Regions from separate parts of the Neorhizobium galegae bv. orientalis str. HAMBI 540 genome, predicted to be linked through region 2. Evidence: riboswitches for the same ligand, from Rfam matches in the RefSeq annotation. Region 2 holds a riboswitch; the other holds the start of a gene.

Region 1 (4,532 bases), 930 kb from region 2:
TTGGCCGATTGCGGGTAGGGGCAGAGCGGCCGGGTCATCGCCGGTTTGCCGTCCTTGATCTGGCTTGCCTGGATCACCGTGGGTGCCTTGCCGTTTTCCACCCAGTCCATCAGCGGCGTGAAAGCGTCGAAGGCATCAGTGCCGTAGCCCGCGGTGCAATGGAACATGCCGGGCACCATGAATAGCCGGTAGAATTCCGCTGTCCGGTCGGCACCCATCTGCTTGCGGACGGCTTCGTAATAGTTCACGCCCATCATCGGGTTCAGCGCCGGATCCGACCAGCCGAAATAGGTGATCATCCGCCCGCCGCGTTTTTGGAACTCGCTGAGGTCCGGATTGGTCGCATCGACGATCTCTCGGATGGCGCCGATCTTCGGATATTCGGCATCGAAGTCGAAGGTCTTCCAGTCGATCGCTTTTCCGGAGGCGGGCAGCATCGCCATGTTCTTGACGAAGGTCTCGCCATAGGCCAGCTGCCGGCTCGGCCCCTGCTCCGATACCATCCACATGTCCCAGCCGCTGACCCCGCTCGGATCGACACCCTCGGTGCCCAACTGCACGCCGGGGAAAATCGTCTCTCCCTTGATCTTCACTCCGCCCGCCAGCGTCTTCAGCGTGTCCACCTGCGCAGGCGTGAAGCAGTCAGAACCGCCGGCCTCGCAGATCTTCAGGTCCTTGGCCGGATCAAAATTGCATTGGCGCGGATCGGCGATCAGCCCATCCTTGGCACCGTCGATCGCATCGCATTTGTCCATCACCGCCTTGGCGAGCACCGGAAGCTGGGCCCGGCTGATCGGAGCCTTGAGGAGCGCTCGTGCATTCCAGACGCCCCAGATCTGCGTATTGGTGAGATCGAGGACTGGCGCTCCGGCGAGGATGCCATCGAAATCGGCCGGATACCGTTGCGCCGCCATCAGCCCTTGGCGTCCACCGGTCGAGCAGCCGTCCCAGTAGGAGAAGGAGGGATGCCGGTCGTAATAGCGCGCGGCGATCGTCTTGGCCGTGTCGACCGTCAGATGCACCGCGCGTGAGCCGTAGTCGATCAAGAGGCCAAGGTCTTGTGCAAAATCCCCGAGCTTGTAGGTGACCGCATCATGGCCGGTGTTCTGCTGGACGGTGAGAAAGCCTTTCGTAAGTGCCGCATTGCGGGTGGCGATCCGCGACGCCGCGGCAAGGTCTTCGCCGGCATACCCGCCATTGCCGAACATGTAGAGCCGGCGGTTCCAGTTGTCCGGAAGGGTGATTTCGAAACGGACCTGCGGCCGGATATAGCCCGTCACCTGGCAATGACCTGGCACGTTGCCGACGCTCGCGACATGCGTGGCTTTCAGCGTCGCGACCTCGGCAAAGGATTGGCTGTTCAGCATGCCGCAGGCGATCTGCGGCGAGACGGTGGCGGAAGCGAAATCCGGCCTGTCCTTCTGATCGATGAAACTGCTTTTGTTTTGTGCGAGCCCTGGCGTAAAGGCCGTAAGCGTCATTAACGCGCAGGACACCAGCAGAATGACCGGCGAAGTGGATCGTGTCATCAAGTACTCCTCCCAAAGACCGTTTGACGGAGCCAAGATGCCGCAGGAGGAAAGGGGTAACAAATAGAAAAACCGCCGCCACCCATAACCTGTAGGTTGTCGTCGGTGGCGCGGTCTAGTTGAGGACGCGCATCAGGCCTGGTGAATCCAGCGAGAAAGCCGGGATCGTCACCTCGAAGGTTTCGCCGTCGTCTGTCTGCATGTCGTAGTGGCCGAACATCAGGCCGGATGGGGTGTCGAGCGGACAGCCCGAAGAATATTCGTAGCTGTCGCCGGGCTTCAGCCGCGGCTGTTCACCGATGACACCAGGCCCGTCCACTTCGTCGACGATGCCGTTCTGGTCGGTAATGTTCCAGTAGCGATGCACGAGCTGCACGGTGAGCGACGAATGATTTTCGATGACGATGCGATAGCCCCAGACATAACGGCTCTCTTCCGGATTGGATTGCTCCTCCAGATAATAGGGCTCGACGGCGACATCGATATCTCTTGTCCGGGCGCGATACATGCGACACCTCAACAAATCTAACTTGGTTCGATATTGTACAGAGGCGCCGCAACGTCAAGAATTCTCGCGGTTTGAACAACCGAGTATGGGCATTAGTTGAAGTTAAGGATAACCGGGATGGTGAATTTCTGGTCGATCCACCACCCCGGAAAGCCAAGGCTTACATGCCGGCCTTTGAAAGCGCCCGAGCGAAATCCTCGATCAGGTCGTCGGTATCCTCGATGCCGGCCGACAGACGCACGGTGCCGGGCGAAATGCCGAGTTCGGCACGGGCCTCGTCCGTCAGGTTCTTATGGGTCGTCGTCGCCGGATGGGTGATCAGGCTCTTGGAATCGCCGAGATTGTTGGAAATCCTGACGATCTCCAGCGCGTTCTGCAGCTTGAAGGCCGCGTCCTTGCCGCCCTTCAGCTCGAAGCAGACGAGCGTCGAGCCGGCCTTCATCTGCCGGGCGATGATATCGGCCTGCGGATGGTCCTTGCGGCCCGGATAGATGACCTTTGCGACCTGCTTTTGGTCGGCGAGGAAGTCGGCGATCTTCGAGGCGCTCTCGGTCTGCTGCTTGACGCGCAGCGGCAGGGTTTCGATGCCCTTCAGCAGCGTCCAGGCATTGAACGGCGACATGGCCGGGCCCGTATGACGGAAATAGTCGTGCAGGTTCTCGTCGATCCAGGCCTTGTCGGATAGCACGACGCCGCCGAGGCAGCGGCCTTGGCCGTCGATATGCTTGGTGGCCGAATAGACGACGATATGCGCGCCGAGTTCCAACGGCTTCTGGTAGAGCGGGGTCGCAAACACGTTGTCGACGACGACCTTGGCGCCGATCTGGTTGGCGAGCTTGGCGACGCCGGCGATATCGACCACTTCGAGCGTCGGGTTGGTCGGGCTCTCCAGGAAGAACACCTTGGTCTTCGGGGTGATCGCCTTTTCCCAGTTTTCCAGGAAGCGCCCGTCGACCAGCGTGCATTCGATGCCGTATTTCGGAGCGAGCGTCTCGACCACCCAGCGGCAGGAGCCGAACAGGGCACGGGCAGCGACGATATGGTCGCCGGCCTTCAGCTGGCAAAGGATCGCGGCGGTAACGGCAGCCATGCCGGACGCTGTGGCGCGGGCGTCTTCGGCGCCTTCCAGCATGCACATGCGCTTCTCGAACATGTCGTTGGTTGGGCTGCCGTAGCGCGCGTAGATGAAGCCGTCGGTCTCGCCCTTGAAGCGCGCTTCCGCTGCTTCAGACGTGTCATAGACGAAACCCTGTGTCAGGAAGATCGCTTCCGACGTTTCGCCATATTGCGAGCGCAGCGTGCCGCCGTGTACGAGTTGAGTTGCCGGGCGCCAATTCTTAGTCATGCGTGTTCCCCATTCAGAACAAAAAAACCGGTCGCATAAGCAGACCGGTTTCGCACCCGGTCTTTTTAGCCACTTATTTAACGTGGCTGCAAGCCGACCGGCCAAATCACCACGGGATAAGATTGGCATAGCGCCGCGTCCCGCTTGCGTCAATGGCTCGCATTTGGTTTTGTCGCCTCGAAAACTTGAGAGAGACATGATGGCTCGCGAAACGGGAATTTTGGCGGACCGCGCGATCGCGGCGCTTTTCGACAGTGGACGGCTGATTTCCGAACGTGAGCTGGACCGGGACCAGATCCAGCCGGCAAGCCTGGACCTGCGCTTGGGTGCCAAGGCTTTTCGCGTCCGCGCCAGCTTCATGCCGGGCCCGACGAGCCTGGTCTCCGATAAGCTCGATCGCCTCAAGCTGCACGTTATCGATCTTTCCGACGCCGCCGTGCTGGAAACCGGCTGCGTCTACATCGTGCCGCTGATGGAACGGCTCGATCTGCCGGCCAATATGTCTGCCTCCGCCAATCCGAAAAGCTCCACCGGCAGGCTCGACATCTTTACCCGCGTCATCACCGATTACGCCCAGGAGTTCGACAAGATCCCGACCGGTTATTCCGGGCCGCTCTATCTCGAAATCTCGCCCCGTACGTTCCCGATCGTGGTGCGCCGCGGTTCGCGTCTGTCGCAGATCCGCTTCCGGGTCGGCAATGCGCTGCTGAGTGAGCCGGACCTTCTGCAACTCCACAACGACGAAACCCTGGTCGCATCCGCCAAGCCAAATGTCTCGGGCGGCGGCATCGCCCTGTCGATCGACCTTTCCGGCGACAGCGTCGGCCTGATCGGTTATCGCGGCAAACACCACACGGCCGTCGTCGACGTCGACAAGAAGGCCCAGCACGACATCTTCGATTTCTGGGAACCGCTTTACAGCCGCGGCCGCAACGAACTGATCCTCGATCCGGATGAATTTTATATCCTCGTCTCGCGCGAGGCGGTGCACGTGCCGCCGCTCTATGCCGCTGAGATGACGCCCTTCGATCCGCTGGTCGGCGAGTTCCGCGTCCACTATGCCGGTTTCTTCGATCCGGGCTTCGGCCACGAGGCGGCAGGGGGACGGGGCAGCCGGGCGGTGCTCGAAGTGCGCAGCCACGAAGTGCCC
Region 2 (4,532 bases):
GTTGATGGCATCCGGCCAGACCTGGGTTTCCAGGCAGAACCCGGCAAAAGCCCCATATCGGCGGCCATCGAGGCCCGGCACGGGGATCTGCGACAGCTTGAAAGCGGCATAAAGCTGCACGCCGGGCTCGGTGGTGCGAACCTCCAACGACACGCCGGAATGGATGCTGCGCGCCAAAGCCACCGCACGTTTGGCCGTTCGCTCCGGCGACAGGCAGAAGTTATGATCGAACAGGACCTGAGCCTCGCCGTCGAACCGCTTCATCGGCCCCATGTCGCGCAGGTCGAAAGGCGTGCCCGCGACCGGCATCAATTCGCCGGTCGGCACCTGATTGTCGTCAAGGACGAGCACATGGTCGGCTGCGATCATGATGTCATGACCGAGCGCATCCTCGTGGCCGTCGAGGTTGAAATAGGTATGCTGGCAGATATTGGCGAGCGTCGGCTGATCCGTGGTGGATTGGTAGACGACGGAAAGAACGCCGTCACTTTTGAGTTGGTAGATCGCGGTGATCGTGCAGTTTCCAGGATAACCCGCACGGCCGTCGGGATCGGTGATCCGCAGCACCACCTTGTCGGCAGCATGCTCGACGATCGTCCAGTTGCTGCGGCCGATGCCATCCGAGCCGCCATGGAGATGGGTGACGCCCCGTTCGTTCAGTTCCAGCTGATATTGCTTCCCATCCAGCGTGAAGCGGCCACCGCCGATACGGTTGGACGAACGGCCGGGCGTCGCGCCGAAATATGGGGAATGCTTCAGATAGTCCTCAAACCGTCCGAAGCCGAGCACGAGCGGCGGCTGATGGCCGTCGAGCCGGAGGTCCTGGATCACCGCGCCCCAGGTGATGACACTGGCGGTGAGCCCGCCGCCGGAGATCCGGACACGATAGACGGTTTCGCCCTTTTCCGTGGTGCCGAAAACTTCGAAATTCTGGTCCGCCATATTCTGGTCCGCCATGAGACTGCTCCTCCACCAATATGTTTTGCGGCAAACTGCGCGATTTGACGGCAGGCCGCAACGCCGGTGACCGATAAAGTTCATGGAAAAGCAAAGTCAGCGGGTGAGCGCGCGCGTCGCCTGTTCCAACCCGCCGAGCGTCAGCGGAAACATCCGTTCGGTCATCAGCTGCCGCATCACCCCGATCGAGGTCGTATGGCTCCAATGGTCCTGCGGCAGCGGATTGAGCCAGACGCAGCGATGGAAGTGGTCGGTGACGCGCCTGATCCAGGCCTCGCCCGGTTCCTGGTTCCAATGCTCCACCGAACCGCCCGTATGGGTGATCTCATAGGGGCTCATCGAGGCATCCCCGACGAAGATCACCTTGTAGTCGGCGCCATAACTGCGGATGAGGTCGAGCGTCGGCGTCCGGTCGGCCCGGCGGCGGTTCTCTCGCCACACGCCTTCATAGAGGCAGTTGTGGAAGTAGAAATGCTCCATATGCTTGAACTCGGCGCGGGCTGCCGAGAACAGCTCTTCGACCACCCGGATATGGTCGTCCATCGACCCTCCGACATCGAAGAACATCAGCAGCTTCACCGCGTTGCGTCGTTCCGGCCGGGTCTGGACGTCGAGATAACCATGCTCGGCAGTAGAGCGGATCGTGCCCGGCAGATCGAACTCCTCGATCGCCCCTTCCCGCACCCAGCGGCGCAGCCGCTTCAGCGCAAGCTTGATGTTGCGGGTGCCGAGCTCCACCTTGTCATCGAAATCGGCGAACTCGCGCTTGTCCCAGACTTTTACCGCCCGGCGGTGACGGGACTGGTCCTGGCCGATCCGCACGCCTTCCGGATTATAGCCATAAGCGCCGAAAGGTGACATGCCGCCAGTGCCGATCCATTTCGAGCCGCCCTGATGCCGACCCCTCTGCTCCTCGAGCCGCTGGCGCAGGGTCTCCATCAGCTTCTCGAACCCGCCGAGCGACTCGACGAGCTTCTTCTCTTCGTCGCTCAGATGCTTTTCTGTGAGCTTGCGCAGCCATTCCTCAGGGATATTGGCGGCGTCCAGGCCAGGCTCCCCGGAGACCATTTCGAGCCCGCGGAAATAGGACGAAAAGACCCGGTCGAACTTGTCGATATGCCGCTCGTCCTTCACCAGCGCCGTGCGGGCGAGGAAATAGAAGGCCTCCACGTCGAAATCCGCGATCCCTTCTTCCACCCCTTCCAGAAGGTCGAGGAATTCCCGGAGTGTTACCGGGATCTTCGCTTCTTTGAGGTGAAGGAAGAAGGGAATGAACATCGCGTCGAAAACCTATTCGGTACCGATCTTCTCCGGATCATAAGGGGTCGTCTGGTAGATCTCGTTGATCCAGTTGCCGAACAGAAGATGTGCATGGCTGCGCCAACGGTTCAAGGGCGTCAGCGTGTCGTCGTTATGCGGGAAGTAGTTATGCGGCATCTTGATCGGTACGCCGGCATTGACGTCCCGGAAATATTCGTCGGCCAGCGAGGTGGAGTCGTATTCCACATGGTTGAACATGTAGAGCCGCTTGCCGGCCTTCTCGTGCACCAGGCAGATACCCATTTCCTCGGATTCCATCAGGATTTCGAGGTTCGGGTTCTTCTCGATATCGGCGCGGCGGACTTCCGTCCAGCGCGATACCGGCACCTGGAAATCGTCCGAAAAGCCGTTGAGATAGATCGAGGACGGCACGAGGTTGCGATGGCGATAGACGCCGAACGCCTTTTCCTTGAGCTCGTATTTCGGCACGCCATGGAAATGGTAGATCGCCGCCATCGCGCCCCAGCAGACATTCATGGTCGAATGCACGTTGGTCGCGGTCCAGTCGAGGATTTGTCTCATCTCGTCCCAATAGGTGACGTCCTCGAAGGGAAGTGTCTCGATCGGTGCGCCAGTAATGATGAAACCGTCGAACTTGCGGTGCTTCACCTCTTCCCAAGTTTCATAGAAGGAAAGGAGATGATCCTCCGACGTGTTCTTCGCCTTGTGGCCGCCGACGCGGATCAGCGAGAATTCGACCTGCAGCGGCGAGGCGCCGACGAGGCGCGCCATCTGCAGCTCGGTCTTGATCTTGTTCGGCATGAGGTTGAGCAGCCCGATCTGCAGCGGACGAATGTCCTGCCGCACCGCCATGGTTTCGGTCATCACCCGGACGCCCTCGGAAACGAGGGTGCTGTATGCGGGCAGCGTATCGGGAATCTTGATCGGCATGTCTCAACCCAACAAAAATAAAACCGGCGGCAAAATAAATCGCGACCGGTCCGTGGGAAGACATCTTCTCGCGGCCCTTTAGCGACTTTTTTAACGTGGCTGCAAGCCGGCCGGCCAAATCACCACGAATTCTCGAGAGTTCAAATACGCCTTGCTACAGGCCCCGTCAATGGGAGCAAAATCTTCCGCTTACCGCTCCCGCCGCGCCATGAAGGCCATTCGCTCGAAGAGATGCACGTCCTGCTCGTTCTTGAGGAGAGCGCCATGCAACTTCGGCAGCGCGTTCCGGGCGTCGCCGCGCAGATCCGATGGGTCGACATCGTCCGAGACCAGCAGCCGGATCCAGTCGAGCGCTTCGGAGGTCGAGGGCTTTTTCTTCAGCCCCGGCATCTCGCGGATCTCGTAGAATTGGGTGAGCGCATTGCGCACCAGCGCCTGCTTGATGCCGGGGTAATGGACCTCGACGATGCGGGCGAGCGTATCGACGTCCGGGAAGCGGATATAATGGAAGAAACAGCGGCGCAGGAAGGCGTCCGGCAGTTCCTTCTCGTTGTTGGAGGTGATGATGACAATCGGCCGGACCTTGGCGCACACCATTTCACCGGTCTCGTAGACATGGAATTCCATGCGGTCGAGCTCCTGCAGCAGGTCGTTCGGGAACTCGATATCCGCCTTGTCGATCTCGTCGATCAGCAGGACGAGCTTCCTGTCGGAGGCAAACGCCTGCCATAGCTTGCCGCGGCGGATATAGTTGGCCACGTCGTGGACGCGTTCGTCGCCGAGTTGGCTGTCGCGCAGCCGCGAGACGGCGTCGTATTCGTAGAGCCCCTGCTGCGCCTTGGTGGTGGACTTGATGTTCCACTCGATCAGATCGAGCCCGAGGGCGGCGGCCACCTGCCGCGCAAGCTCGGTCTTGCCGGTGCCGGGCTCGCCTTTCACCAGCAGCGGACGTTCGAGCCGGATCGCAGCATTGACCGCCACCATCAGATCCTTGTCGGCAATATAGTCAGCTGTACCCTGAAACTGCATCTCGTGATCCTGATCGGTAAACGCGCCGCAAACTAAAAGCTCACCCGCGGCGGTGCAACAGCTTTCCCTTTCCATCGGCTTTGCGCTATGGGCAATGCACATGACCCATTCGACCTTCACCATTCTGCTCGGCGGCAGTCTCACCGTCACCGACCGCCTGCGGGACGCGATCGACGGCAGCCGCTTCATCGCGGCCGACAGCGGCATGCGCCATGCGGTGGCGCTCGGCGTGAAGCCGGAACTCTGGGTCGGCGATTTCGACTCCTCGGATGCCGCGCTGATAGCGCAGTTCCCGGACGTCGAGCGACAGACCTACCCGCCCGCCAAGTCCGAAA

Evidence for each region. A riboswitch is a leader RNA that binds a small molecule or an ion and turns the genes downstream of it on or off. The one in region 2 is predicted to bind S-adenosylmethionine.
Region 1: another riboswitch for S-adenosylmethionine. It lies ahead of RG540_RS00610 (O-succinylhomoserine sulfhydrylase); the one in region 2 lies ahead of metA (homoserine O-acetyltransferase MetA).

Annotation. Positions count from the first base shown of each region.
Region 1 is NZ_HG938353.1:117,905-122,436, forward strand. It holds gene RG540_RS00600 (tannase/feruloyl esterase family alpha/beta hydrolase) at 1-1,529, opposite strand, end outside; gene apaG (Co2+/Mg2+ efflux protein ApaG) at 1,645-2,037, opposite strand; gene RG540_RS00610 (O-succinylhomoserine sulfhydrylase) at 2,198-3,382, opposite strand; SAM riboswitch at 3,427-3,505, opposite strand; gene RG540_RS00615 (2'-deoxycytidine 5'-triphosphate deaminase) at 3,579-4,532, shown strand, end outside.
Region 2 is NZ_HG938353.1:3,840,479-3,845,010, forward strand. It holds gene RG540_RS18695 (aldose epimerase family protein) at 1-957, opposite strand, end outside; gene RG540_RS18700 (vWA domain-containing protein) at 1,054-2,235, opposite strand; gene metA (homoserine O-acetyltransferase MetA) at 2,248-3,168, opposite strand; SAM riboswitch at 3,227-3,304, opposite strand; gene RG540_RS18710 (AAA family ATPase) at 3,358-4,197, opposite strand; gene RG540_RS18715 (thiamine diphosphokinase) at 4,292-4,532, shown strand, end outside.